Regions from separate parts of the Streptosporangium sandarakinum genome, predicted to be linked through region 1. Evidence: riboswitches for the same ligand, from Rfam matches in the RefSeq annotation. Region 1 holds a riboswitch; each other region holds the start of a gene.
What was found. A riboswitch is a leader RNA that binds a small molecule or an ion and turns the genes downstream of it on or off. The one in region 1 is predicted to bind cyclic di-AMP.

Region 1 (7,134 bases):
ATGGAGCTCTACCTCCGCATCGCGATCGAGCTCTACCTCAAGCGGCTCGTGGTGGGCGGCATCGAGAAGGTCTTCGAGATCAACCGCAACTTCCGCAACGAGGGCGCGGACGCCACGCACAACCCCGAGTTCACGATGATGGAGGCCTACGGCACCTATCTCGACTACAACGGCATCGCCGACCTGACCCAGCGGATGATCCAGAGCGCGGTCGTGGCCGCGCTCGGCCACTCCGTGGTGGTCCACGAGGGGCAGGAGATCGACCTGAGCCTGCCGGAGTGGCCGCGGATCACCGTCTACGGGTCGGTCTCGGAGGCGCTGGGCGAGGAGGTGACGACCGAGACGCCGCTGGAGCACGTGCGCAAGCTCGCCGACGCGCGCGACATCCGCTGGGATCCGAAGTGGGGTCAGGGCAAGCTCGTTCAGGAGCTCTTCGAGGAGCTGGTCGAGCACACCCTCATCCAGCCCACGTTCGTCATGGACTACCCGCTGGAGACCTCCCCGCTGGCCCGGACGCACCGGGACAACCCGCTGCTCACCGAGAAGTGGGACCTGATCGGGTTCGGCACCGAGCTCGGCACCGGCTACTCGGAGCTGAGCGACCCGATCGAGCAGCGCCGCCGCCTCACCGAGCAGTCGCTGCTCGCCGCGGGCGGCGACCCCGAGGCCATGCAGCTCGACGAGGACTTCCTCACCGCCCTGGAGTACGGCATGCCGCCCACCGGTGGCGTGGGGGTCGGCGTGGACCGCCTCGTCATGGCCTTCACCGGCAAGAATATCCGCGACACCATCCTGTTCCCGCTGGTCAAGCCCACCGGCTGAGCGTCGCCGGCCCGGTTGGGCCGGCCGGTCCCGCCGGACGAGCCCGCGGTCCCCATGGACCGCGGGCTCGTTCCGTTGCCCGGGAGCCCCGGTCGCCCGATGGTTTCCGGCGCACCTTCCCGCGTCTTCCCCCGGCTTCCCGCACCTTCCCCTGGCTTCTCGTGCCTGCCGTGGCTTCCCGTGGCGCGGAGGCGTCATTTCGCCGACGATCCGGATGACGGGCGATCCGGCCCCCGGGGAATGCCGGAAAGCCGGTTTCATCCGACATCCATTGCCCGGTGATTTTCTCGGCGCCGTCAGGGGACGCGGCCGAGGGGCCGCGGTCGACGGGGATGCGCGACGCACACCGAGCAGGTCGTTTTTCCGGGGAAATGCGGAGTGCGGCGGCCGTACGGCTCGTCCCGGCGGACGGCTCCGGGGCGTGGCCCGCGGCACGGTTCCGCGGGGCGGATCATGGCGATGACCTCGGACGCGACGGCGGTTCGGCGGCACGACTTCCGGGCCGGCCGCCTCTTAATCACAATGGGCCCGACATATCATGAGTACTTCATGTAACGCCTGCTCTGTCAATAGTGCGCATCACCTCTATGAAGAGCAGAGCTTGACGACCTTTGAACGGGGCGTTTACCGTTCCTGACGGGCGACATCGATTCCAGCGTGCTCACGCCTGAGTCCCGTTGCGGGGGGAGTGGCTAGATGGCATATCCGGAAGTGGATTCCCGCCGCGGCGAAAGCCTTTCGGGTACGGAGGATATCGATCTCAGCGAGGAGGATCTCGTGCTCCTGGCCGAGCTGGCCAAGGGCGTCACCGTCGACAGGGTGGGCCGCCGCCTCGACATCAGCGGCAGGACGGTCCGGCGCAGGCTGCGCGGGATCTGCGACCGCATCGGCGTGGCGACCGCGATCGAGGCCGTGGCCTGGGCCGCCCGCCGCCGCCTGATCTGACGTCCTACGCCCGGCTGGCTCAGCCGTGGACCCGGCCGGGTTCGGCCGTACGTCCGGCCGGGTTCGATCCGTACGTCCGGCCGGGTTCAGTCGGCGACGCGCACGCCCCCGGCGAAGGGCCGGTTGCCCATGGGCGCGATGCGGACCACGTCGCCGGTCTGCGGGGCGTGGATCATCAGGCCGGCGCCGACGTAGATCCCGACGTGGTGCAGGTCGCTGTAGAAGAAGACCAGGTCGCCGGGGCGCAGGTCGTCCCGGGAGACGTGGGTGCCGGCGGTCCACTGGTCACCGGTGTAGTGGGGCAGGCTGATGCCGACCTTCTGGTAGGCCCACATGACCAGGCCCGAGCAGTCGAAGGAGTTGGGCCCCTCGGCGCCCCAGACGTACGGCTTGAGCTGCTGGGTGAGCGCCCAGCGCACCGCCTCGGCGGCCTTGCCCTGGCCCACGATCGGAACGCTGAGCCTGGTGGCCCGGCCGCGCATGTTCTCGGCGCGGTCGCGGACCTCCCGGTAGAGGCTGCCCTCCAACTTGCCGACCAGGCGCTCGATCTTGGAGCGCTTGTCGCCGAGCTCCCCCAGGAGCTTCTTGACCTCGGCGGACCGGGCGGTGGCGCCGGCCCGGGCCTGCTCGGCGACCTTGAGCGCCCGGGCGACCTGGGCGACCTCCTCGCTCTGCCGCTGCTGGAGGGCGTAGCTGGTGGTGGCCTGGTCGAGGAAGGAGTCGGGGTCGCTCGACTGGGTGAAGGCGAGCGTGGAGCCCAGGCCCCCCGACATGTAGGCGCTCTGCGCGAGGAGGGTGGCCTTGGCGCGCCGGGACTCCAGCTCCGCCTCGCTGGCGGACAGGTTCTTCTTGGCCACCTCGGCGGCGCGCTGCGCCTGCTTGAGCTTCACCCGCGCGCCGTTGTACTGCTCGCTGAGCGTCTCGACCTCGACGTGGAGCTTCTCGACCTGCTTGGCGAGCTGCTGGAGGTCGGGCTTCGGGTCCGCGCCGGCGGACGTCAAGGGGGCGCCGACGGCGAGGAGGGTGAGCGCCAACCCGATGAACGCCGCCCGGCCGGGAAGGCGGCGGGAGGCGTGCTCCCGCATCGGGACGTGTCCGGCCGGACGCCTACTGCCACGGCTCGGCATGCGCTTCACCAACAGGCTCCTCTCGTGGCCGCCTACCGGGTTAGCTGTCGGGTTCGGGCCGGAGGCAGCCCTACCGAGCGCGCCGGTGGCGGCTCGGATTCACCCCTGGGGACGCGTGGAGGGTGGGTCCCCGGCTCCCCGGGTCCGGGGATTCGGCGGGTCAGCTTTTCGGGGGACGCTGACATCGAGCACGGACATTAGTGCAATTGGAGGTTCATGCTCAACCAGAACCACAAACTCGGTAGAGCTTTCACAACCGGAAAGTCACGGGCAGATCACATACTTTCATGATCCAGGTACCTGTCAACCTGGACCTATGCCGCTCCGAGCGGCATACCGCCTATGTCATCGCAGTTCCCGGTCCATGCCGAGGGTGAATGGCCGCCGTCACCGGCGTTTCCGGCCGGGCGGGACGGCGGTGACGCCGTGCGCCGGGCGGTGCCGTTGTGACCGAAGTTACGGCTGGACCGTAATGGGGGTACGCCGAGGACGTACGCTGATCGGTCATGGAGCAGGTTGCAGGACACTCCCCGGCGCCGGGGGCCCGGGAGGGCGAAACCGGGACGACGGCCGGGTCCGCCGGGTTCGCTGGCATCACGGTCCGCCGCGCCCGCACGCCGGACGTGCGGGCGATCCGGCGGCTGGTCGACACCTACGGCGGCGCCGGGCCGCGGCTGCTGGAGAAGGCCACGGTCACCCTGTACGAGGACGTCCAGGAGTTCTGGGTGGCCGAGCGGGACGGGGCCGTCGTGGGCTGCGGGGCGCTGCACGTCCTGTGGGAGGACCTCGCCGAGATCCGCACCGTCGCCGTCGATCCGGAGTGCCGGGGCCGGGGCATCGGCCATCTGATCGTCTCGGCGCTGATCCGCACGGCCGGCGAGCTCGGCCTGCGGAGGGTCTTCTGCCTCACCTTCGAGGTGGACTTCTTCACCCGCCACGGTTTCCGGCGGATCCAGGGCACGCCCGTCTCGCCCGAGGTCTACGCCGAATTGCTCGCCTCCTATGACGAAGGCGTCGCCGAGTTCCTCGATCTGGAGCACGTCAAGCCGAACACCTTGGGAAACACGCGGATGTTGCTCCATCTGCCGCCCGAGCTCTGACGCGGTGACCGAGGTTACGACTGTGACAAAAGGTGACTCTCGGACGCCTATCTCGATACCTTGTGCTGCAACGTGCATGTGAGTCTTGAACGCGCCACATGCGTAGTCGAAGTGAGGTGACGCGGTGACCACCGGACAGCCGCCGTATCCGCAGGATGATCCCGACCGCGACCGCACACCGTCGGGACACTCCGGATACGGCTCGCACGACATGGGCAGAGGCCCCGACGAACACGATCCCGACGCGACAATCGTGGGATATCGGACGGACAACACCGGTCCGGGACAGGGCCAGCCCGGCTACGGTCAGCCCGGCGCCTATGGCCAGGGCGGACAGCCGGGGTACGGCGGTCAGCAGCCGTCGTACGACCAGGGCGCCTACGGCCAGCAGAGCTCCCAGCCGGGCTACGGCCAGCAGCCGTCCTACGACCAGCAGCAGGCGTACGGCCAGCAGGGCGCCCCGGGCTACGGCCAGCAGCCGTCCTACGACCAGCAGCAGGCGTACGGCCAGCAGGGCGCCCCGGGCTACGGCCAGCAGCCGTCCTACGGGCAGCAGGGCTCCCAGCCGGGGTACGGCCAGCAGGGCGCCCAGCCCGGCGGCTACGGTCAGCAGCCGTCGTACGACCAGCAGCAGTACGGCCAGCAGGCCTCCCAGCCCGGGTACGGCCAGCAGGGCGCTCAGCCGGGGTACGGTCAGCAGCCTTCCTACGACCAGCAGCAGGCGTACGGCCAGGGCGCCCAGCCCGGCTACGGCCAGCAGCCGTCGTACGACCAGCAGCAGTACGGCCAGCAGGGCGCCCAGCCGGGGTACGGCCAGCAGCCGTCCTACGGCCAGCAGAACTCCCAGCCCGGCGGTTACGGCCAGCAGCCCTCCTACGACCAGGGCGCCTACGGCCAGGGCGGGCAGCCGCAGTACGGCCAGCAGCCGTCCTACGACCAGCAGCAGGCGTACGGCCAGCAGAGCTACGGCGCCCAGCAGGGCTACGGCCAGCAGCCCTCCTACGACCAGCAGCAGGCGTACGCCCAGCAGGGCTACACCCCGCAGTGGGGCGACGGCCACGCCCCGGGCGTGTCGGCCCCGCTCGCCGAGTGGTGGCAGCGCCTGGTCGCCCGCATCATCGACGGCCTGATCCTGGCGATCCCCACGTTCGTCGTCACGCTCGTGCTGACCGGGATCCTGGTCACCGCCCCGTCCTTCAACATGGAGACCGGGGAGTACAGCGTCGGGAGCGGGACGTTCCTCGCCACCTTCCTCACCGGTCTCGTCGGCGGGCTGATCTACTTCGTCTACGAGTTCCTGATGCTGAAGGCGAAGGGGCAGACCGTCGGCAAGATGGCCATGGGCATCAAGGTCGTGCCGGTCGGCGGGGCGCCCCAGGCAGAGGGGCTCCCCTCGAACAAGGCCATGAGCCGGGCGGGCGTCCTGTGGGGCCCGTCCATACTGCGCGGCATTCCCTTCGTGGGCTTCATCATCGGGATCTTCTCCCTGGTGAACGTGCTCTGGCAGCTGTGGGACAAGCCGCTGCACCAGTGCCTGCACGACAAGGCCGCCGCCACGACGGTCGTGAAGACCAGGTAGTTCCGGCAGTTCCCGAAAAAACGGGGCCGGCGGGTTGAACCGCCGGCCCCGTTTTTTCGTGTGTGAAGGGAAACGAGCGGGGTAACGGCACTCCGGAAGGGACGGTAACGGCGTCCGGAGGCGGTTGTGGCGGGGTGTGAACCCGGGCGTGTCCGTGCGGGGCGTTATGGGCCTTCTTCCGGGCTTCCCCGGGGAGGGCGTTATGGAGCCTTCCAAGTGTGCTTCCGGTCACGACAAACCCCGTGGATCGGCCGTGCCGTCACGCCGGGTGCCTATCGGGCGTCAATGGGGTGACAGTTACCGGGGGAACTTCCGTGACGTCCGGCGAATGGCGGGTGACGGGCGGGCCGGGCCGCGGCCGCCCGCGACTTCCCGCGTCTTCTCCCGGCCCGGCGGGGGAATGCCGGCGCGCCTTCCCGCCACGCCCGGGAAGGCGTTCTCGCGGATCCGGCCCGGGTTAGCGGGGCGTCACCGGCCCGGCGGTTTGGTGGTTATAAGGGCTACGACTATGTTCCTTGCGCCCGGGGGGCCGTAGGCTTGGGAAGAAAGCGATGAAGATCCGTCTTGTTCCGCGGGACGAAGGCGTACCGCGGAACCGGCCGCCCACCGAAGAGGGCGAGGCCCGACGGGGCTCCACCCGGGTGTTCCCGTCCTCTTGACATTACCGCCGCCGACCCGGTGATGATGATCCGGAGCTTCGGCAAGATCTTTTCTGTTGCGGTCGAAAAACCCTTGTGAGCAGGGGGTTTCCGGGGCCGTCGGGAGGGAGTCGCTGTCAAGTGGCCGTAGTTGACATTGGTTTTTCGGCGGAGTGATCATCAGATGATCGTCCTGTCGGTTTTTTCCCCTCGGCTTTACGGACGGCAACCGGTAAGACGGCTGGAGAGAAGCATTAAGGTGGAGATGGGCGGTCCCGGGGGCCCGTGCCGCCCCCCGGTGACGCTAAGGTCGTCCCTGGGCGGGCGCCCACGGTCCCGGCGGCTTCCCGTCCGCGGGCGGGCCACGCCGTCCCAGGAATTCCACGGTTCCCAGAAAGTCACCCACGCTGCGGAGCGAGGACGAATGAACGACGTATTGTCCGCGTTGATACCCCCGGTGGTCGTCGGCGGGGCCTTCATCTACGGAGCGGTCAAGCTTCTTCGCAGTGAAGCCGCCGGTCGGCGTCCGGCAAAACGGGAGGAGACCGCCGGGTCCCAGGACGGATGATCGCGGCCGTCCGGTTCCGGTCGGGTTCCCAGGAGAATCGCCGGGGTCCCGGAATTGCCGCCCCCCGATGGCGGGTATATGTTTGGCTAGCGAATGAAACAATACTCCGCGAAAGGATTGCGTAGATGGCCAAGCAGATCCAGGAGATTCTCATCGACGACCTCGATGGGGGCGAGGCCAATGAGACGGTCGCCTTCGCGATTGACGGCACGAGCTACGAGATTGATCTCAGTGAAGTAAACGCGAAGAAGCTCCGCGACTCCCTGTCGCCTTTCGTGCAGAGCGCCCGCCGTTCCGGCGCGGCTCCGCGTCGCCGCCGCGCCGGCGGCAGCAGGGCTCTCACGCGGGAGAAGAG
Region 2 (7,134 bases), 1.5 Mb from region 1:
CCGCGCGGTGGCTCCCCTCGGCGACCGGTGACCCCGCCGACGTGAACCTGCTCATCCGGCTGAGGAACGCACTGGAGGCACTGACATGAGCTCGTCCCGATGCCGCTGAGGTTGCGGACGTTGAAGCTGATCGGAAGGAGACCGCCGGTGGAGGCGCGTGACCGGGAACCGCAGGGGGCGCGGCCGTACGCGGACCCCGCCGTGTCCCGCGACCGGGACGTCGTGCCGTTCCGCGAACCCGGCGCCGAACCTCCCGGTCCCGGCGCCGAACCGTCCGGACCGGGCACGCCGGACGCGCAGGGCATGCCGGACACGCCGGGCGCCGTACCGGTGCCCTCCGCCGCGGACGGCGCCGGGGCGCCTGCGGGGACGTCCACGGAAACGTCCGCGGAGGCGTCCACGAAGATGCCCACGAGGACGTCCGCGGGCGCGTCCTCCGCGCAGGCGCCTCCCGCGCCGGACGGGGATGGGGTGCCGCTCCACGACCGGGCCCGGCGGGAGCTGGCCCTGCTGCGCGACCGGCTGCACGAGGAGATGGCGCTGCTGCGCGAGCGCGTGCCGGAGGTGAACGGAAGCGTCGCCTGCAGCGTGGACGGCCTGCCGATAGCGAGTGACCTGCGAGGGGAGACCGAGCAGATCGGCGCGCTGTCCTCCGCGGTGCTCGCGCTCAGCGGCCGGCTGACGGCCATGGCCGAGAAGGGCTCCTTCGAGGAGACGCTGATCTCCGGCAGCAACGGCTACGCGGTCTTCTACGCCGCCGGCCCCACGATCGTCCTCACGGTGCTCGCCCGGCCCGGGACCAACCTCGGGCTGCTGCGCCTGGAGGGCCGCAAGACGGCGGCGAGGCTGGCCGCCATCACGTCCCGCACATTGACAACCCACTGATCGGAGTCAGACATGGGCAACATGGATATCTCTCTCAAGGAGATGATGGGCATCGACGGCGCGATCGGCGCGGTCGTCGTCGACTACAACAGCGGCATGGCGCTGGGCGCCCTCGGCGGCTCCAAGGACCTGGACCTGCAGGTGGCCGCGGCGGGCAACACCGAGGTCGTCAAGGCCAAGCTGCGGACGATGGACTCCCTCGGCCTCAAGGACACCATCGAGGACATCCTCATCACGCTCAGCGGGCAGTACCACATCATCCGCCCGGTCACCGGCCGGAGCGGCAAGGGCCTCTTCCTGTACCTGGCGCTGGACCGCAACCGGGGCAACCTGGCGCTGGCCCGGCACACCCTGCGGATGATCGAGGAGAGGCTCGAGATCTGATCCTCCGGTACGGCTCCGCGCACCGGGAGCGCGGGCCGTACCGGAGCTCACCGCTCGGCGGAGGCGGTGAGCTCGCCGATCGCGTCGGCGAAGTCCGGCCAGAGCGGGCTCGGCAGGTCGTGGCCCATGCCGGGGAAGGTGACCAGCTCGGCGCCGGGGATCGCGTCCGCCGTGGCGATCCCCCCGGCCACCGGGATGAGCTGGTCGGCCTCACCGTGCAGCACGAGGACGGGTACGGTGACCTCCCCGAGCAGCGCCGTACGGTCGCCCGAGGCCATGATCGCGGCGAGCTGCCGCGCGGTCCCGGCCGGGTCGTGGCCGCGGTCGTAGCCGAGCCCGGCGGTCCGGGCGACGCGCTCCCGGTCCATCGGGTAGCCGGGGGACCCGAGGATCTCCCAGGTGCTCAGCGCCTGCCGGATCGCGGCCTCGCGGTCGGGCGGCGGCGGCGCCATGAGCACCGCCATCGCCGCCTCGGTGGGCGGGGCGACCGCGTGGCCGGGGGTGGACATGATCGAGGTGAGGCTCCGCACCCGGCGCGGATGGCCGATCGCCATCGCCTGGGCGATCATGCCGCCCATCGAGGCGCCGACCACGTGGGCCGATTCCCAGCCGAGCGCGTCGAGCAGCCCGGCGGTGTCGTCGACCATGTCGCCGAGCCCGTAGGGGGCCCCGCCACCACCGCCGGAGGCGGGCGTCCCGGCGTCGCCCAGGTGGGTGGACTCGCCGGCGTCGCGGTTGTCGAACCGCACCACGTGGTGCCCGCGTCCGGCGAGCAGTTCGCAGAACTCCTCGTCCCAGTGGATCATCTGGGCGCCGAGGCCCATGATCAGCAGGAGTGGCCGGTCGCCGGGAGATCCGAAGGTCTCGTAGGCGATCTCGATGCCGTTGGCCCGGACGCGCGTCGTCATGTCGCTCCCTCTCCCCGTCCGTCCGCGGGCGGGCCGGGTGGCCGCCCGGGCGGTTCCCGCCGCACGGAGCCGGCGGACCGGTGACCCGAAACAGAATGTCATTCTGCCCAGGCCGGGGCAAGGCATCCCCGCGCCGAAGGGCCGGAGACGCGGAACGGGAGCGGACGCCCTGCGCCGGCGTCCGCTCCCGCGTCCAGGGGAGGCTGGGGTTCGAAGCTCTTCGCTTCCGGCCGCCACGGTCTGACGGCGCCGTGACGACGCGACGGCCGTGTCGGTCCGGCGCCGTGACGACCCGATGGCCGTGATGTCCGGCGCCGTGACGGCGCGACGGCACCGCCACGGTTCGGCGCCGTCGCCGTCGTCACGATTTCGGCGGCGCCGCCCTTGTCAGGGCTTGACGGTGATCTGGACCGGCTTGGCCGGGTCGCTGTCCCGCTTGTTCCAGGCGCCGGCGGAGAACGGGACCGGGTGGTTCTTCTTGCCCGGGCCGTCGCCCCACTTGGTGATGACGTAGTCGACCTTGATGTGGCCCTCGCCGCCGTTGCCGTCCACACCGAGGGTGTCGGGGTTGAACGTGCCGCCGGTCAGGTCGGCGAAGGTCTTGGCGTCGAGGTCGATCATGACGCCGCTGCTGGAGGGGACACCGGGGCCGCGGTCGCCGACGAAGAACTTGGCCTTCTTGCCCTTGTAGATGACGTAGCCCTCGGTGAACAGCGGCCAGCTCGGGCTGGCGATCATGCCCTTCTGCATCGGCTTGCCGCTGGCGGGGAGGCCGGTGTCACCGGCGCGGCCGGAGGAGTCGTCCCAGAAGTAGGAGGCCGTGGTGTGGCCCTTCAGCATGACGGTCTTGGTGACCTTCTGCGGCTTGGCCGGGGCGGCCTTCTCCTGCGCGGCCTGCTCGGGGGCGGCCTGCTCGGGGGCGGCGGCGGGCTTCAGCGCGGCGGCCCGGACGGGGGCGCTCTCGGGGGCGACGGCCGCGACCTGCTCGGTCACCGCGGCGACCCGGGCACCGGCCGCGGGCACGTCGTGGTCGGCCGAGGGGAGGGCCGAGACGGCGGCGGCGGAGGCGAGGAGCCCGGCGCCGATCAGGCCGGCCACGGCGTAGCGGGTCTTGCGGGCGGTCTTACGGGGGTCCAGGGAGGAAGGCATGAAGAAAAGAACTCTTTCGCGAGGGAACGGGGCAGCCGCGTGCCATGTGCGAAAAGGCACCGGCGGGGTCGCGCTCACAGGGAAGAGGGGCGCAGGAGGAGATCAGGTGGTGCTACACGGAGCGCTGGGGGATGCCGCGACCGATCGCGGCGAGAGGGCCCAGGGGGCGTGAAAGTCTCAGAGGACCGGCACTGAAATGGTGTATACCGGTACGAAGGTGGCGCAGTCTCCCACTGGGGGATCTCCTCTCCATCTCGTCTACCGGGTTAGCTGACGGGTTCGGGCGGTGGAGTGCCCTACCACCGCGTGCGCGGCGGATTCACCCCGGAAGGGTGGGTCCCCGGTTCCCGTGGCCCTGGTGGCTTCGGGATTCGACGTCGGCCCGGCCGCTCCCTCGGATGAGGGTGCAGGTCACCTGCCGATGACTAGGACACTACCGGCCAAATCCGACAAAGCAAAGCAGAACCCATGGAAACGCCAGAAGATCTACCTTCTATAGCCAAGAAAGGGCAGACGACCGGGTTTAGCCTCCCCCGAACCGGCTCAGACCAGGGCATACACGCCGCGACGAATTACTTACAGGTGATTCACCGCCGCCATTCCCGGTGGTCCGGGCCGCCGTTCCCGCCCGGCCTCGCGGGCCCCGCGCCCGCCCCCGCGCCGGTCAGTCCCACCAGAACGACCAGGCGTTCCTGCCCATGATCTGCTCGGCGTAGCCGGCGAGCGTGCCGGCGCTGTAGATGACGCTGTCCGGGCAGAACGTCCAGTGCTCGGCCGCGACGTGCAGGGCGTGCTCCGCCGTCGTCGGGGGCGCCGCAACGCTCAGGTCAAGGGTGTTGAAACCCACGCCCACCAGCCGCGCCCCGAACCGCTCCTCCCAGCTCCGCACCACGGCGGCCAGCGGGACCATCCACTCGTTGTGGTTCAGCGCGCCCTGCCATCCCATGACGGCCAGCGCGTCGGCCCCCCGGTCGGCGGCCACCAGGCCCAGGGGGGTCCTGCGCTCGGCGACCAGGCCGGCGTACCAGTCGGCGACCACGTCGGGGTCGGCGGCGAGCCGCCCGGCGGGGGCCGGCCCCGGGCACCGCGGGCCGAACGGGGCCAGCAGCTCCAACTGGTCGTCGCTCGCCTTCTCGGTCCAGTCGGCCCAGACCTCGGCCATGAAGGCGGAGGTGTGGTAGTTGTCGATCTCCTCCACCGTGTCCGGGGCGATCTGCCCGGACGACCACGGCTGGACGGAGTCCTCCAGCAGCAGCGGCCACAGGCCCGAGCGCTGATGCTCGGCCCGCAGGCCGGACCACAGCTCGGCGGAGACCGGCTCGTCACTGAGCCAGAAGGCCGGGCGGTACCCGATCATCAACGGAGAGTACCCGGGGTCGGGCCACACCACGTCGCCCGGAGGCAGCTCGACCGAGAGCGCCCGACCCTCACCGCCGTCGGCGAACAGCTGGCCCAGCAACGGCGGAAGTTGCCCCCGCTCGCAATCGCTCATCCCTGTCGATCCGATCCTGACCACGGACCAATTTTGGCCTGTCAGGCGGCGGGAGGACAGTTCTCCCCCCAGCGCGGCCGAAAAACAACGCGCTCGCGGCCCTCGCGGGGAGGACTCCCCTCCGCCTCCCGGCGGGAACCGGGCGGCCCATCAGGGCGAACCGGCGAACCCCGGCTCCGCGCGGGAAGGGACAGAGTCCGGTGGAAGCGGGTCCGAGCCGGTCACGTAACGGTAACGGTTGACCGTTACCTTCCCAATGAAGATCGGAAACGGATATCCAGGAGCGGCTCCGTCCCCTTTTCGACCTGGAAGACGGCCCATGTCCCAACCCGAACGCCCCCGAAGCTCGCGCCGCGCGCCGCGCTCCCGGCCCGCCTGGCCCCTCCGGCTCGCCCGGAGCCTCCCGGTCCGAGTGGTCCTCGTCGCGGCCGTGACCCTGGCCGCCTTCGCCTACTCCAACAACGGCTCCTGGCGGGCGCGAGGCAAGGGCGAACCACTGCTCCTCGCCCACCGCGGCCTGGCGCAGACGTTCGGCTTCGAAGGCATCACCAACGAGACCTGCACGGCCGAGCGCATCCACCCGCCGGAGCACCCCCACCTGGAGAACACGCTGGCCTCGATGCGGGCGGCCTTCAAGGCGGGGGCCGACATGGTCGAGTTCGACGTCCAGGTGACCCGGGACCGCCGGATCGCCGTGTTCCACGACGCCACCCTCGAATGCCGCACCGACGGCCGGGGCAAGGTCCGCGACCACACCCTCGCCGAGCTGCGGCGTCTCGACATCGGCTACGGCTACACCGCCGACGGCGGCGCGACCCACCCCTTCCGCGGCAAGGGCGTGGGCCGCATGCCGGCCCTGGAACAGGTCCTCGCCGCGTTCCCGGAGCGGAATCTGCTGATCCACGTCAAGAGCGACGTGGCGGCCGACGGCGACCTGCTCGCCGGCCGCCTGGCCATGCTGCCGCCGAAGCGGCTCGCCGCGCTCACCGTGTACGGCGGGGACAGGCCGGTGGCCGCGCTGGCCGCGCGGCTGCCGGCCGTACAGGTGATGTCGAAGGCCCTCATGACGGACTGCCTGAAGCGCTACCTCGCCGTGGGCTGGACCGGATCCGTCCCCGACGCGTGCGCCGGCGTGGAACTGCACATCCCGGAGAAGTACGGCCGGTGGCTGTGGGGCTGGCCCAACCTGTTCGTCGAGCGCATGCGCGCCCGCGGCACCCGCGTCATCGTCGTGGCGGGATCCGGTGACTTCTCCGAGGGCTTCGACGCCCCCGCCGACCTCTCCCGCCTCCCCGAGGACTACACCGGCGGCGTCTGGACCAATCGCATCGACGTGGTCGCCCCGCTCCTGAACCGGTGAGACCGGCCGGGGCTCACGCGGTGGTCAGCGGCCGACGGCCGCCCGTACCTCTCTCATCAGGGTCGCCGCCTCGGTGACGGTCTCGGCGATCCGCTCCGCCGGCTCGCCGACGCGGCCGAGCAGCCGCTCCGCCCGTACGGCGAAGCCCCCGGGCGCGGCGGGCAGCCGGCCCGCCGAGGCCACCATGCCCTTCTCGTTGATCAGCCAGCGGCCCGCGTGCCCGTGCAGCGCCTGGCAGGCGACGCCGACCGCGCGGAACAGGCAGCCGGCCGCGTAGGCGGGGTCGGCTCCGGACACCCCGTAACGGGCCAGCTCGACGCAGAAGTCCGCCTCCCACATCCCGTCGGCGAGCGCGTCGCCCAGGGCGGGCGGGTAGGCGCGGGTCCGCTCCCGCAGGTCCGTCAGCTCCCCGCCGGGATCGGCCAGCACCCGGCACAGCGCGACCTCGCCGGCGTAGGCGTGGGAGTAGAAGCCCAGCGGGTGGCCGGGCTGGACGCCGATCTCGTAGCGGCCCTCCCGGCAGTCGGCCCAGATCCGGTGGACCCGGTCCAGGTCGCGATAGATCCAGTCGACCCGGTGACCGCCGACGGTCAGCCAGCCCCCGCCGTTCACCCACGGGCCCCAGCCGCCCGGCGCGGTCAGCTCCGCCTGCTCTCCCGCCTCCTGTACGGCCAGCGCCCGCAGCGCCGTCACGTCCGGCTCTCCCCGGTAGTACAGCCCGAGGTCGAAGTCGGAGTCCGGGCGGTGCGTGCCGCGGGCCCGGCTCCCGCCGAGCACCACCGCGACCACTCCGGGCACCTCCGCCATCCGCCCGGCGAGCGCCTCCAGTTCCGTGTCGTCCACGACGACATGATCACACAGCCGTCCGGCCGGCGGCATCGGCGTCAGTCGTCGTCGTCCTTGTCATCGTCCTGGTCGGCGGCGGCCGTCGAGGTGATCCCGCCGGTGGCGGCGTC
Region 3 (7,134 bases), 4.0 Mb from region 1:
CGACCCCGGACCGTGCCCGTGGTCGTGGCCGTGCGGGGTGCGGGGGGTGCGCGGCGGGTTCGGGAGGTCCCGCGTCTCCCGGTGGCCCGGCCCTGCGCCCTCCACCCGCGGTCCCGCGACGCCCTCGGTCCCCGGCCCCGTTCCCGCTCTCCCCCGCGCGGCGGCCTCCGGCGTACGGCGTGCCGCGGCGTGCCGCCGCTCCCCCGCCGGGCGCGGCCGTCCAGCGCCTCCGCCGCGCCCGCCCGGGGCCGTACGAGACGGGGCTTCAGCTCGCGGACGACCATGACCCTGCCGGGTGCGGAGGACGGCGTGCGGGCGGCCCGTGGCGGGTGGACGACCGCCGTGCCGCGCGGGGCGAGCGACGGCGCGGGCGCCTGGGCCGCCATGACGGAGGGCCGGTCGGCCACCGGGGACCAGCCGGAGGACCAGACGCCGAGCCCGGCGGCCACCAGGAAGGCGCCGATCAGCGCGGGGCGCAGCATCCGGTCGCGCCGGGGACGCGGACCCGTCCAGGAACGCGGCGGCTCCTCGCGCGGGGAGCGCGACCTGGCCGAGGTGGCGATGCCGGCGTCCACCAGCGACCCGTGCACGAAGGGGTCCCCGGGGTTCTGCGCCGGGCCGTCGTACCGGGCCGCGGGGCGGACCGGCGGACGGGCCGGGGACGCGGCGGGTCCGGACGAGGTGTCCGGGGGCCCGCCGTACGGCCTGCGACCGCGGGGACCCGCACCGGGTCCGCGCCCGCGGGCCGGATCGTGGTCATCCTGCATCTCGCCTCCCCGTCGCCGGAACCGATCCGCCCTCCAGCCTGCCGAACATCACCGCCCGTACGCGTCAGGTAACGGCGTGCTCTTACGGAGCTGTTACCAAGGGGACACCACGAATCCCCATAGACCGGACGTCATGGACGGGGTCGCCGTCGGCGGCGACCACCCGGGAGCCCGGCCGCCACGGCGGGCGGCCCGGTCTCCGGCCGGTCCGCGCGGTGAGGCGTCAAGTTTTTACCATGGGCCCGGATCCCCGGCGGCCACGGCGGTCCGGAGCCCGCGGAAACCCCGGCGCATCCCGCTCCACCCCAGGTCACTTGCCCTTTCCGTGGGGCGGCGCATACCTTTGGTCATCGCGGCCCGAGAGCCGCTTCATTGACCGGACCCGACGCCGTCCTGTGGCGATACCCGCCGACGGCGTACGGACGCCGAATCCGCGCCTTCTCAGCGGAACCGGGGACCCACCTTTCCGGGGTGAATCGGACGCCCTCCATCAGCGCGCCCGTAGGGCACTTCCAGGCCCGAACCCGTCAGCTAACCCGGTAGGCGACATGGAAGCAAGGAGTCGACACCCCATGCGCAACCCCCGGATCAGCAGGTTCGGAAACCGCCTCGGCCTGGCCCTCGCGGGCACGGTCCTGGCCGGTGCCGCCGTCGGCGGCGCCGTCCCCACCGCGGCCCTGGCCTCGTCCGCCGGGCACGCCACGGCCGCCCAGCACGTCTCCCAGCAGGAGGCGCATCCGCTCACGTACGGCCTGGACATCTCCAACTACGAACCCACGTACGACTGGAACGCCAGCTCCGCCCAGTTCGGCATCATCAAGGCCACCGAGGGCACGGGATTCCGCGACGGCTCCTTCGCCCGGCACTGGAGCGAGCTGGGCAAGAAGGGCATCGTGCGCGGGGCGTACCACTTCGGTCACCCGGGCAACGACCCGATCGCCGAGGCCGACCACTTCCTGTCCGTCGTGAACGCGCAGCCCGCCAAGCGCGGCGACCTGCTCGTCCTGGACCTGGAGGCCACCGACGGCCGCTCCGTCGAGGAGGTCAACGCCTGGGCCAAGACCTGGCTGTCGTACGTGAAGGACAAGACCGGCGTCACGCCGATGTTCTACAGCGGCCTGAACTTCGCCGAGACCTACGGCAGGGGGCTGGAGCAGTACCCGCTGTGGGTGGCCGCGTACAGCATGGACAAGGGCGCCATCACGCCGCCGGCCGACTGGAAGACGTGGACGATCCACCAGTACACGGAGTCGCCCATCGACCAGAACGTCTCCGCGCTGAGCCCGGACCAGCTCCGCGCCCTGGGCCGCCAGACGGCCTGACGGTCAGGCGTCCCAGGTGACCGGGAGGCTCCTCACCCCGAAGATGTCCGCGATCTCCGGGCGCAGGGAGACCTCCTCGGCCGGTACGGCCAGGCGCAGCGTCGGGAAGCGGCCGACCAGCGCGGGGAACGCCACCCGCATCTCGACGCGGGCCAGCTGCTGACCCAGGCACTGGTGGACGCCGTGTCCGAACGCCACGTGCCCGCCCTCCTCCCTGCGGAGGTCGAGCACGTGGGGGTCGGTGAAGCGCTCGGGGTCGCGGTTGGCGGTGTGGTTCGACAGGACGACCGTCGTACCGGCCTCGATGGTCCGGCCGCCCAGCTCGACGTCCTCCAGCGCCGTCCTCATGAACATCTTCGCGACGCTCAGATACCGCAGCAGCTCCTCCACGGCCCGGTCGGTGAGCGCGGGATCGGCGCGCAGCGCGGCCAGCTGGCCGGGGTTGCGCAGCAGCGCGAAGGTGCCCAGCGCCAGCATGTTCGCGGTGGTGTCGAGCCCGGCCGCCAGCAGGATCAGGCTCATCCCCCTCAGCTCCTCGTCGGTCAGGTCGCTGTCGGTGAGGTCGCTGAGCACGTCGTCGGTCGGGTCGGCGCGCTTGGCGGCCACCAGCTCCGCGAGGTACTCCTGGGTCGCGGTGTAGGCCGTGATCAGGGTCTCTTCGTCCGTCTCCCCGTTGAGGAACGAGTCGATGTGCTCCTGGAAGGAGCCCCGGTCCTCGTACGGCACCCCCAGCAGCTCACAGATGACGATGGCGGGGATGGGCTTGGCGAACGCGGTCACCAGGTCCGCCGGCGGCCCGGCCTTCTCCATGGCGTCCAGGTGCTCGGCGGTGATCTGCTCGATCCGCTCGGTGAGCAGGCGCATCCGCCGTACGGTGAACTTGCCCATCAGCGGTTTCCGGTACCGGCTGTGCTGCGGATCGTCCATGAGGATGAACTCGCCGGGGGACGCCGGAGGGGCCTCCATGCCGGAGTAGTCGATGAACGGGTGGTGGAGCATGAACTCCTTGCGCGAGCTGAACCGCGGGTCGGCCAGGACCGCCCGGACCAGGTCGTATCCGGTGACCAGCCAGCCCCGGTGCCCGTCGGGGAAGACGTAGCGGCTGATGGGGCCGTGCCTACGGGCGTCGATCAGCTCCGCCGGCGGGTCGAAGGGGCAGCCGGGCCGGCGCTCGGCCGGTAGCGCGGTGACGGTGTGTTCCATGATCGTTCCTCTCCTCGGCCCGGGTTCCAACGGCATCCACCATCGTCGGCCGCGCTGACATCGGGCCGTCGCCGTACTGACACGGCCGCTGACACGGCCACCGCGTGCGGGCCGCCGGCCGGCGGGCTCGGTCACGGCGGCGATCACCCGGTGTGCCGGGCCCCCGTCGATCGGCCGCCCGCGGTCGCGCGCGGCGTTCAGGGAGCGAGGGTGATCTCGGCCAGCTCGCGCCAGTCCCGCCGACGGCCGTCACGGGTCGCCTCGGCGAACGCGGTCTCACCGAGGCGGCTCCGCGTCTCCGCGGCGATCCTGGCGCCGTCCGGCTGCGAACGGTCCGGTGTGCCGCGCACGCCGTCGCTCGCCGCGAGCAGTCGTGCGGCCTGTTCGTGGTCTCCCCGGCGCAGCGCGAGGTCCGCGATCCCGAGCAGCACCCCGGCGATCGCCGGCGGATACCCCGTCTCCGCGGTCTCGCGGAGCGTCTCGCTCCAGTGCGCGCGGGCCTCGTCGAGATCCTCGATGAGGTAGCCGTACAGGCCCGAGGCCCTAACGCAGAGCCAGACGCCCGGTTCCCCGCCGTCGCCCAGCGCCGCCCGGGCCGCCGCCAAGTGCCGGCGCACCTGGTCCGGCTCGCCGCGCCAGCGCGCCAGTTGCGCCTTCGAAAGCGCCAGCTCGGCGAGCACGTGCGCGTCCGGCCAGGCGATCCCGTCCGCGCACCGCTGCGCCTCGGCCATGGCGGAGGCGCAGGCCCGCTCATCGCCGAGCAGCCAGTGCAGCTGGGCCTGCCGCGTCCGCAGGCCGACCACGTCCTCGGTCGCGCCCATCTCGGTCAGCGCCACGGCCGCCTCCTCGTAGTGCTCGCACGCGCGCGCGAACTCGCCGCGCATGGCGAGCCGATCGGCCAGAAAGGCCAGCGCCAGCGAGATCCCCGACCGGTCGCCCAGCGCGCGGAACTCGGCCAGGGCGATCCCGGCGTCGACGTCCACGCCGGTCTCGTCGCCGTCGTGCGTGAGCCGCAGCCGGCCGCGCGTGAGCCTGGCCTGCGCGCGCACCCATGGATCGTCGCCGGCGATGAGCGGCTCGAACGCGGGCAGGAACTCCGCCGGCTCCCGCAGCATCCGCTCCAGCGGGGCGACGAACCCGAGCAGCGGGTTGCGATGCCCGCCGCGCCGGGTGAGCCGGTGCGCCCGGAGGATCCACTCCCGCGCCTGGTACTGGTCGCGGCCGGGCCCGGAGGTCGCGAACACCGTCACGATGAGATACGCCGTCGCCCGCACCTCGTCGGGCACCGCACCGGGCACCTCGTCGGGCAGCGAGGCCGCCGCGACGCTCAACTCGGCGCCCTCGGCCCGGTGCCCGCTGAGGAACCAGTACCAGCCCACGGCCGAGACCAGCCGCATCGCCTCCTCGGCCCATCCTTCGGCGATCGCCCGGCGCAGGGCCGCGGCGACGTTGTCGTGCTCGGACCTGAGCACGGCCAGCCACTCCAGCTGCCCGGCCCCGCGCAGGTGCGGCTCGGCCGTCTCGGCCAGCTCGGTGAAGCAGGCGAGGTGCGCCCGGCGCGTCCGCTCGGTCTCCCCGGCCTCGGCGAGCCGGTGCGCCGCGTACTCCCCGATGGTGTCGAGCATCCGGTAGCGCGGCGCGCCGTCGCCTTCGGCGAGCAGCAGCGACTTCTCGACCAGCGCGGTCAGCAGGTCGAGCACCTGCTCCCCGGCGAGCGTCTCGTCCCCGCACACCCGTTCGGCCGCCTCCAGGCTCGCACCGCCGGAGAACACCGAGAGCCGCCGCAGCACGCGGCGTTCGGCCTCGGTCAGCAGATCCCAGCTCCAGTCCACGACCGCGCGCAGCGTCCTGTGCCGGGGCAGCGCCGTACGGCTGCCGCCGGTCAGCAGGCGGAACCGGTCGTCGAGCCGGTGCGCCAGCTGGCCGACGGACATGGTGCGCAGTCGTGCCGCGGCCAGTTCGATCGCCAGCGGCATCCCGTCGAGCGCCCGGCAGATCCGCGCCATGGCCGACAGGGTGTGCGCGTCCGCGCCGATGTCCTTGCGCACCAGGCCCGCGCGGTCCCGCAGCAGCCGCACCGCGGGCGAGGCCCCGGCATCGGAGGGGCCGGCCTCCTTCGCGGGCAGGGCGAGCGGCTCGACCTGCCACAGCACCTCCCCGGTGATGCCGAGCGGCTCCCTGCTCGTGGCCAGGATCCGCAGGCTCCGGCACTCCCCCAGGAGACGGTCCGCGAAAGCCGCGGCCGCCTCGATCACGTGCTCGCAGTTGTCCAGGATCAGCAGGGCCGCGCGCTCGCGGACCGCGGCGATGAGCCGGTCCATCGGCTCCCCGCCCCGCGCGCCGCCGAGCAGCCCCTGGCCGCGCAGGCCGATCGCGGCGAGGGCGGCCTGCGCCGGATCACCGCCCGCCGGCACCGGGGCCAGTTCGACCAGCCACACCCCGTCCGGCAGCCCGGCGAGCATCGTCCGGGCGGTCTCCGTGGCCAGCCTCGTCTTGCCGGAGCCGCCCGCCCCCGTCAGGGTGACCAGCCGGTGCCTGCCGGCCAGCTCGGCGACCGCGGAGACGTCGTCGTCCTTGCCGACGAAACTCGTCAGCTCGGCGCGCAGGTTCGTCCTGCGGTTCCCCGCCCGCTCGCCCAGTTCTCCCCGCTCGCCCGGATCGCCCAGCTCGCCCCGGAGCAGAGCGGTGTGCAACGCGGAGAGCCCGGCCGACGGGTCGGCGCCCAGCTCCTCGGCGAGCCGCTCGCGCGTCCGCTGGTACACGGTCAGCGCCTCGGCCGTGCGTCCCGTCTCGGCGAGGGCCCGCATCAGTGCCGCCACGAGCCCCTCTCGCAGCGGATACGCGGTGACCAGCCCGGTCAGCTCGGAGACCAGTTCCGGGCCGCGGCCGAGACGGATGTCCGCCTCCACCCGGTCCCCGAGCGCGGCGGCGCGGAGCTCTTCCAGGCGCGCGACCGCGGCGTCGAACGCGTCGCTGTCGCGCAGTCCGACGTCCTCCATGGCCGTGCCGCGCCACAGTGCCAGGGCCGAGCGCAGCAGATCCGCCCGCGCCGCGGGCCCGGCGGCGCGGGCCTGATCGGCCAGGCGCTCGAAACGGCACACGTCCACGGCGTCGGGGGCCACGGCCAGCCGGTACCCGCCGGCGTCCGCCTCGATCACGCCGTCCGGCAGCACCCTGCGCAGCCTGGACACCAGCGCCTGGAGGGCGTTCACCTCGTCCGCGGGCGGCCGTCGCCCCCAGATCCAGTCGACCAGCCTCGCACGCGTGACGGTCCGTCCGGGTTCGAGGGCGAGTACGGCCAGCAGTGCGCGCAGCCGGGTCCCGGGGACCTCCACCACGGCTCCATCGCCGTTCCGGACCTCGAACGGCCCGAGCAGTCCGACTCGCACACCGGTGATTGTCCCGCACACCGGTGGTCGGGCCGAACTGCGGCGACGGCCGGCGGCGGCCGTAGCCGGGTGGGCGTCATCGGCGTCATCGCCGGCGATGGAGCGTCGACCCTGTTCCTGCGCGCGGGCGCGGGTCACGCACGCCGGTCGTTCCCGCTGAACAGCCTGTCCAGATGCAGATCGATCGCGGCGAGTGCGTCCCGGGGCCCGATCACGCCCAGTTCGATCAGGGGGGTGAGGCCGGTGAGGGCGAGGAGCAGGTTGGTCTCGGTCGCCGGGTCGCGGTCAGAGTCGATGTGTCCGTCGGCGATCGCTTGGCGGACCAGCCGCTCGATGAGGGCCCGTCCTTGGACGAGGCCACGGCGCGCCTGCTCGTGGACGGCCTCGTCGTGCAGCGCCTCCAGGACGTAGGCGGCGCTCATCCGGCTGGTCGCGCGGGCGTCGGCATGGAAG
Region 4 (7,134 bases), 3.3 Mb from region 1:
GCCGAGCGGGAAGACGCCGAAGACGGCGAAGAGCAGGAAGTAGGGGGAGACGAGGAAGTAGGGGGTCGCCCGGAGGTCGAACCTGGCGAGTCCGCCGCCCCGTCCCGAGCCGCGGTGTCCGGGGGATCGGCGCGGAGCCCGTGACCGGGCCGGTGCCGGAGTGTCGACGTGCAGGGTCATCGATAGCCTTTCAGCGATGGGCAGGCGACCGGCCCGGCGGCGGGGTCACCGACGCCGGGCCGTGCCGATCGGGACGGGGGTCAGCCCGCGGCCTTGACGCCGGCTTCGACGAACTTCTGCCACGCCTGGTCGTAGGGGATCGAGCCCTGGTCCATGCCCTCCAGGACCTTCTCCACCGAGGTCTTCACCTGGGCGTGCTTCTCACCCAGGAAGACCGGCAGCAGGCCCTTGACCGACTCGCCGAAGATCTGGCCGGTCGGGGCGTTGTTGAAGTAGTCGCTCTTCAGGTCCTTGACCGCCGGGTCCTCCTGGGCGGGGATGGAGCTGGGGAAGGCGTTGGCCTCCTGGAAGGCCATGACGTGGCCCTCCTTGCCGGTGAGGTAGTTCAGGACCTCCGCGGCCTCCTTGGGGTGCTTGCTCTGCTTGGTGATCGCCAGGTAGGAGCCGCCCCAGTTGCCGGCGCCGCCGGGAACCCCGGCCACGTCCCACTTACCCGAGTTGCCGGGACCGGAGTTGTCCTTGATCACGCCGACCATCCAGGCCGGGCAGCCCATGACGGCGAAGCCGCCCTTCTTCAGCGCGGCGTTCCACGGCGGGGTGAAGGAGGCGAGCTTGGCGGTCATGCCCGCCTGGCTGAAGGTCTTCACCGTCTCGAACGAGGTCTTGACGGCCGGGTTGCTCTCAAGGATGAGCTGGTTGTTCTTGTCGAAGTAGTTGACGTTGCCGTTCTTCGGCGCCTCCTGCGACAGCAGCACGTTGTACAGGGTGTTGGGGCCGTCGAGGAACTTCGGGTCGCCCTTGCCGGGGTTGGCGGCCTGGAACTTCTTGCCGACCTCCATGAAGGCGGTCCAGTCCGGCCAGAGCTTGGTGACCTCTTCGCGCTCACCGGGAAGACCGGCCTTCTCGAACAGGTCCTTGCGGTAGCACATCGCCATGCCGCCGATGTCGGTGCCGAGGGCGAAGAGCTTGCCGTCCTTGTTGATGCCGTTCTCCCACTTGGCGGCGGGGAAGTCGCTCTTGCGCTTGTCCAGGCCGTACTCGGCGAGGTCGGCGAAGAACTGCGGGCGGGCCTTCATCAGGCCCATCGCGCCCTCGTCGATGCCGACGACGTCGGCCGCGCCGCTGCCGGCCTGCAGACGCTGCAGGAGCTGGGGCAGGAAGACGTCCTCGAAGCGGTCGGTCGGGTTCTCGTGCTTGATCTGGATGTTCGGGTGCGACGCGTTCCAGGTCTCGACGGCCTTCTTGTAGCCGAAGTTCGCGCCGCCGCCGAAGGTCTGCACGGTGATGGTCACCGGCTCGGAGGCCGAGCCGCCCGAGGCGGCCGTGTTCTTGGCGGGCTCACTCGAACTGCAGGACGTGACCGCCAGTGCTGCGGCGGTCATCACCACGACGGCGGCGAGCGTGCCGTGCCGCTTGGTGTTCAACATTCCGGACCCCTCTCAGGTGGTCGCCCGAATCGATTGGGAGGTGACATCGCGAACCGGCCCCCGACGAACGCGATCGGCGATGGGTGGCGCGCAGGCCACTTTTGGGAGCGCTCCCACGAAGACTGGACGATGGGCAACCGGCGCGTCAATATGCCGAAACGTAACCGTTACATCGCGGGGTTTCCAGGGCGGTGAATGGTCATTAAGGTGACAAAATACGTGATCAGGTGTTTGGGAGCGCTCCCACCCCAACTCGGCACGGCGCGGCGAACGCCCGCCGACCCGGGACCATCCGGCACGTCAGGGACCGTCCGGCCCGGTCCCGTGGCGCGGGCGACCTCGGCGGAAAGCGATTTACGGCGGCGCGTGGACGGGTGCTCGCGGCGGGCCCATGACCGGGCGCCCCGGAGGACGCGTGGACGGGTGTTCACGGCGGTGCGCCCCGGCCGGGTGAAGGGCCGGTAAAAGCGTCGGGAAAAGCCGAGACGGCGACCCGGTCGTACCGGGTCGCCGTCTGGTGGCCCCCGCCGCCCCTGGAGGAGTGGGGTGGCGGGGAGGGGGTGAGGGAAGGGGGAGGGGGCTGAGAAGCCGTGAGGCGCCCGTCAGTCGTTGTAGTCCGGGTAACCGTAACCGTCGACCTGGGAGACCGGCCGGACGCGCTCCTCGACCTTGCCGTTGCCGGTGTTGCCCTCGATCGTGGTGATCGTGCCGTCGCCGTTGTCCTTCTTGACGAGGCCGACGTGGTCGATGGCGTCGATGTCGTTGCTGCCGCCCCAGTCGAAGAAGACCACGGCGCCGGGCTTCGGGGTCTGGCCCCAGCGCCCGTTGTCGGCGAACCACTTGGCGTAGGAGACGGTGTAGGCGTCCCAGCCCACGGTGTGCCGGGCGCCGGCCTGCTCGCCGACCCAGGAGACGAACATCGCGCACCAGGGGGCGTTGGCGTAGTCCTGGGTCCTGCCGCCGTCACGGGCGACGGTCTCCTTGGCGCGCTCGCTGGAGACGTACCAGTCCTGGAACTTGGTGCCGCCACCGGCGGCGTTCTCCGAGATGCCGATCTGCTTGGCGGCGATGTCGAGAACCCGCTGGGCGCTGGCCTTGGGCAGGCTCTGGGCCTGGGCCTCGGCATTGGTGTTCTTGCTGACGGATTCGGCCTGCGGGCCGGAGACGTGGCTGTCGGCGAGGGCGGGAACGGTGGTGGCGGCTCCGCCGGCGAGGACGATGGACGCACCCACGAGGACGCGGGCCAGGTTGTGCTTCTTGGGGGTGAGGCGGTTCTTGGCCATGCGGGGGTTCGACTCCTTGCTTCGCTTCCATACCGCCTACCGGGTTAGCTGACGGGTTCGGGCTGGGAAGTGCCCTACGGCGCGCGAAGGCGCTGATTCACCCCAGAAATTGGTTCCCCGGTTCCGCGAGAGCCGCGGATTCGGCGGCCGCGCTCATCGACCAATGGATCGATTGCGATGATGCGCGGTCGGGCAATGTGCCGGTGAGATACGGGTCTGTGGACCTCGGTACTCACCGCGAACGAGTAGAACGTACGTGCTGCTCCACGCCGATTGCAAGCTCTTGCATTGCCCTGACTTGGGAAAACACCGGTTTTCGATGATCGTCGACTTCCCGGTACGAAGATCGGGGACTTCGGGGCCGAGACTTTCGCAAGAGCCGGAAACCCTTGCTGCGCAGGGGTTTCCGCATTGCGGAGCCGGTGGGACACGGGCGTGCCGGACGATTTCTCCCGGCTGTAACCTTCCTCAAGGTAGATCTTTTTAAAGAGGGTTTGTTTTACCTGTTCAGCGCCCTCCCCAGGCGTCATATGAGCGGTGCGCGGACCCCGCGCCGGGCCCTCCGAGACCCGTGCCGGTCCCCGCGCATCCCCGCGTGTTCCGATGTTCACCCGCGGTTCCCGGCCGCGTAAGGCGCCCCGGTTACGGTGAGGCGATCGTGAACGGGTCATCGCCCGGCGTGGAGGAGGGGCGGGACCACGCGCGGGAACAGCCTTCGGCCGTCGCCTGGGCGGAGTCCCCCCTGCAACTGCTCTGCGTGGTCGAGGCATGCCACGCCGGGCTGCTCGGCGCCCACGTCAGGGTGATGTCCCGCGCCGGGTCGCGCCCGCTGGCCGCCACCCGCCGGGAACTGGCCCGCCTCGCCCTCCCCGCGGGCATGGAGCAGGCCCGCCCGGCGCCCGGACCGCCCAAGCCCCGGCGGGGCGCGACCTGGGTGATCGGCGACGCCTTCTCCGGCCGGGTCCAGGCCCGCTGGCTCACCGCCCTCCCCGGCCGGATCGTGGTCGTCGACGACGGGCTGGCCACGATCAGGCTCCTGGAACTGCTCGCCGGGCCGCCCGGCAAACCACTGCTGCGGGCCCGGGCCGCCGCGGGCCCGCTGCGCTCCGCCCTCGGCGCGGCGGCCGGCCTGCGGCTGCGCGCGGCCGCCCGGTCGGGCCGGCTGACGGTCTTCACCGCACTGCCCGTCCCGGACGACCTGGGGCGCGCCGTACGCGGCAGGGGGACCGAACTGGTCGTCCACGACTTCGCCTGGCTGCGCGCCCAGCCCCCGCGCCGGCCCCGGCCGCAGGAGCCCACGGTCGTCCTCGGCACCTCGCTGGTGCGCAACGGCCTGATCCACCGCGACCGCTATCTCGCCTGGCTCGCCGCGGTGGGAGCGGCCGGCCCGGTGGCCTACTTCCCGCACCGCCGGGAGGACCCGGGCGACCTCGAACGGGTCGGCGCACAGCCCGGCGTCACCGTCTACGACGCCGGGATCCCCGCCGAGATGACCCTGCGGGGACTGGACCCGGGGCAGCGGGTGCTCAGCCTGCCGTCCACCGCCGTCACCTCGCTGCGGGTCCTGCTGGCGTCCCGGGGCGTCACCGTGGAGGCGGTGGACGTCCCCGACGAGTGGTGGACCGCTCAGGCCGCGCCCTCCCTCCGCTCACACCTGTCGATGTTCGCCCATCACGACACCGGAGTCACAAGGTGAAGGTCCTGGCCGTGGCCGACTCGGATTCCTACCTGAAGTGGGCCGCCCACCTGCTCGCGGACCTTCCCGGCGGCTGTACGGCGGAGCTGGCGGTGATCCGTACCCCCATCGCGCCCTCACCGGCGCAGATCCGCGCGGCCGTCACCGGCGTGGCCGCCGACCCGCCGGTGCTGTCGGCGCGGGCGCTGCGCCGGGCGGCCGAACGGCTGCGACCCGACGCGGTGCTGGCCGCCTGCACCGGCCCGGTGGTGGACGTGCTGGTCGCCGAGGTGCTCGCCGGCCTCTCGCCGAGACCGGTGTTCGTCTCCGGGCTGCCGGGCATCTCCGTCCCGGCCACCGAGAAGGCGTGGCTGTTCCGCAGCGGCTGCGACCTGTTCGTCCTGCACAGCGGGCGGGAGGTGGCGGAGTTCACCGAACTCGGCCGGAGGCTGGGCGGCGGCGGCGCGGTCGGACTGGCCCGGCTGCCGTTCCTGCCCGCGGGCCAGGCACCGCCCGCCTCCGGTCCGCGCGACCGCGTGGTGTTCGCCGCCCAGGCCAAGGTGCCCAGGCGCAGGGAGGACCGGGAGCGGATCCTGCTGTCCCTGGCCGAACTGGCCAGGCGGCGGCCGGACCTGGACGTCGTGGTCAAGCTCCGCGCCCTGGACGACGAGCGCCAGACCCACGCCGAGCGGCACCCCTACCGGCGGCTGTGGCGGGAGCTGGCCGAACGGGGCACGGTCCCCGCCGACGCCGTGCGGTTCGAGGCCGGCCCGATGCACGACCACCTCGCCCGCGCGGCGGGATTCGTCACGGTCAGCTCGACCGCCGCGCTGGAGGCGATCGCCTGCTCCGTGCCGCTGCTGGTGCTGTCGGACTTCGGGGTGGGCGCCGAGACGATCAACCTCGTCTTCGAGGGGAGCGGGCTGCTCGGCACCCTCGACGATCTGGCCGATGGGCGCTTCCTCACCCCGGACGAGGAGTGGTGCCGGGCCAACTACTTCCACCCCGGCGGCCTGGACGACTGGACCTCCCACCTGGTCACCCTGGTCGGCAGGGCCCGATCGGGACGCCTGGTGCCGGCCCGCTCCCTGCTCGACGGGCCGGCGTACGCCGCCGCCCGCCGCCGCGCCCGGCTGCGCGTGGAGGTCCCACCCAGGGTGCTGCGCGCCGGCCGCCGCGCCCGGCGCAGGATGAACCGCTACCTCAAGATCTCGTACTCATGGCGACGCTAGCGCGTCGCGGCTCGGGGTTGTGTTGATGGCGACGCTGCGCGTCGCGGCTCGGGGGCTCAAGCCCGGTGTCTTCCCTCGTCGTTCGCTCGCTGCGCTCGCTCTCTCCTCAGTCCAGACACCGGCGCCCCCTCGCTGTGTTGATGGCGACGCTGTGCGTCGCGGCTCGGGGGCTCAGACCCGGTGTCTTCCCTCGTCGTTCGCTCGCTGCGCTCGCTCTCTCCTCAGTCCAGACACCGGCGCCCCCTCGCTGTGTTGATGGCGACGCTGTGCGTCGCGGCTCGGGGGCTTGAGTCCGGTGTCTTCCCTCGTCGTTCGCTCGCTGCGCTCGCTCTCTCCTCGGTCCAGACACCGGCGCCCCCTCGCGGTCCAGACATCGGCGTTCCCTTGGGGCTCCTCAGTCCAGACACTGGCGTTCCCTCGTGGGCTCCTCTGTCGGACCGGTGTCTCCTGGCAGTAGGGGGATTCGTAGGACGAAACGGGCGCCGTGTTCGCAGTCGGCGATGTTCAGGCTGCCGCCGTGGCCCTCGGCGATCTCCCGGGCGATCGGCAGGCCCAGCCCGCTGCCGCTCGCGTCGCGCTCTCGGCCCTCCTTCAGCCGGACGAACCGCTGGAACACCCGCTCCCGGTCGGCCTCCGGGATGCCGCCGCCGTCGTCGACGACCTCCAGCACCGCGTGCCCCGAGTCGGCGTCGGGGCGGACCTTCACCTGCACCTCGTGCTCGGCGTGCCGCAGCGCGTTGTCCACCAGGTTGGTCAGCACCCGGGCCAGCTGAAGCCGGTCGCCCTCGACCAGCGCGCCCGCCGCCAGGTCGCGGGTGATCTCGTCGGGGCGGCGGTCCAGCTCGGCGCGGACCAGCTCGCCCAGGTCGATCCGCTCGTGGCCGGCCGGCGCGGTGGCGTCCAGCCGGATCACCGCCAGCAGGTCGTCCACCAGCAGTTGGAGCCGATCGATAGCGCGGTCCAGCCCCTCGAGCGTCGCGTCGGTGTCCGGTTCGGGATCGGACATCGCCAGGTCGAGCTGGGTCCGCAGGGCCGTGACCGGGCTGCGCAGTTCGTGGGAGGCGTCGGCGGCGAACCGCCGCTGCCGGCCGACGGCCTCCTCCAGCCGCCCCAGCGTGGCGTTGACGGTCTCCGCCAGCCTCCTGAACTCCTCCGGATGCTGTGGCTCCGGCACCCGCCGGCCCAGGTCGGTGGCGGTGATCTCATGCAGCTCCGCGCGGATGCCCTCGATCGAGGCGAGCGCCCTGGACATGGTCAGCCAGGTGGCCAGGGAGACCAGGCCCACGCAAACCAGCCCGGCCGCGCCGATCAGCGCCGCCCGCGGCGGGTCGAAGAAC

Region 2: linked by a shared signal. The riboswitch ahead of ACQP10_RS30025 (hypothetical protein) and the one ahead of ACQP10_RS36670 (C40 family peptidase) in region 1 are both predicted to bind cyclic di-AMP.
Region 3: linked by a shared signal. The riboswitch ahead of ACQP10_RS18320 (glycoside hydrolase family 25 protein) and the one ahead of ACQP10_RS36670 (C40 family peptidase) in region 1 are both predicted to bind cyclic di-AMP.
Region 4: linked by a shared signal. The riboswitch ahead of ACQP10_RS13990 (CHAP domain-containing protein) and the one ahead of ACQP10_RS36670 (C40 family peptidase) in region 1 are both predicted to bind cyclic di-AMP.

Annotation. Positions count from the first base shown of each region.
Region 1 is NZ_CP192034.1:7,989,735-7,996,868, reverse strand. Features, by position in the region: gene lysX (bifunctional lysylphosphatidylglycerol synthetase/lysine--tRNA ligase LysX) at 1-822, shown strand, start outside; gene ACQP10_RS36675 (LuxR C-terminal-related transcriptional regulator) at 1,600-1,767, shown strand; gene ACQP10_RS36670 (C40 family peptidase) at 1,854-2,894, opposite strand; cyclic di-AMP (ydaO/yuaA leader) riboswitch at 2,909-3,062, opposite strand; gene ACQP10_RS36665 (amino-acid N-acetyltransferase) at 3,401-3,994, shown strand; gene ACQP10_RS36660 (RDD family protein) at 4,119-5,573, shown strand; gene ACQP10_RS36655 (histone-like nucleoid-structuring protein Lsr2) at 6,905-7,134, shown strand, end outside.
Region 2 is NZ_CP192034.1:6,525,145-6,532,278, forward strand. Features, by position in the region: gene ACQP10_RS30005 (hypothetical protein) at 1-89, shown strand, start outside; gene ACQP10_RS30010 (roadblock/LC7 domain-containing protein) at 148-885, shown strand; gene ACQP10_RS30015 (hypothetical protein) at 898-1,269, shown strand; gene ACQP10_RS30020 (alpha/beta fold hydrolase) at 1,317-2,177, opposite strand; gene ACQP10_RS30025 (hypothetical protein) at 2,565-3,326, opposite strand; cyclic di-AMP (ydaO/yuaA leader) riboswitch at 3,567-3,704, opposite strand; gene ACQP10_RS30030 (DUF4253 domain-containing protein) at 3,991-4,818, opposite strand; gene ACQP10_RS30035 (glycerophosphodiester phosphodiesterase family protein) at 5,231-6,178, shown strand; gene ACQP10_RS30040 (nucleotidyltransferase domain-containing protein) at 6,203-7,021, opposite strand; gene ACQP10_RS30045 (PepSY domain-containing protein) at 7,063-7,134, opposite strand, start outside.
Region 3 is NZ_CP192034.1:3,962,033-3,969,166, forward strand. Features, by position in the region: gene ACQP10_RS18315 (hypothetical protein) at 1-105, opposite strand, end outside; cyclic di-AMP (ydaO/yuaA leader) riboswitch at 1,181-1,328, shown strand; gene ACQP10_RS18320 (glycoside hydrolase family 25 protein) at 1,340-2,089, shown strand; gene ACQP10_RS18325 (cytochrome P450) at 2,093-3,292, opposite strand; gene ACQP10_RS18330 (BTAD domain-containing putative transcriptional regulator) at 3,490-6,681, opposite strand; gene ACQP10_RS18335 (TetR/AcrR family transcriptional regulator) at 6,816-7,134, opposite strand, start outside.
Region 4 is NZ_CP192034.1:3,034,053-3,041,186, forward strand. Features, by position in the region: gene ACQP10_RS13980 (carbohydrate ABC transporter permease) at 1-180, opposite strand, end outside; gene ACQP10_RS13985 (ABC transporter substrate-binding protein) at 261-1,607, opposite strand; gene ACQP10_RS13990 (CHAP domain-containing protein) at 2,210-2,890, opposite strand; cyclic di-AMP (ydaO/yuaA leader) riboswitch at 2,909-3,046, opposite strand; gene ACQP10_RS13995 (hypothetical protein) at 3,549-4,586, shown strand; gene ACQP10_RS14000 (DUF6716 putative glycosyltransferase) at 4,598-5,797, shown strand; gene ACQP10_RS14005 (sensor histidine kinase) at 6,192-7,134, opposite strand, start outside.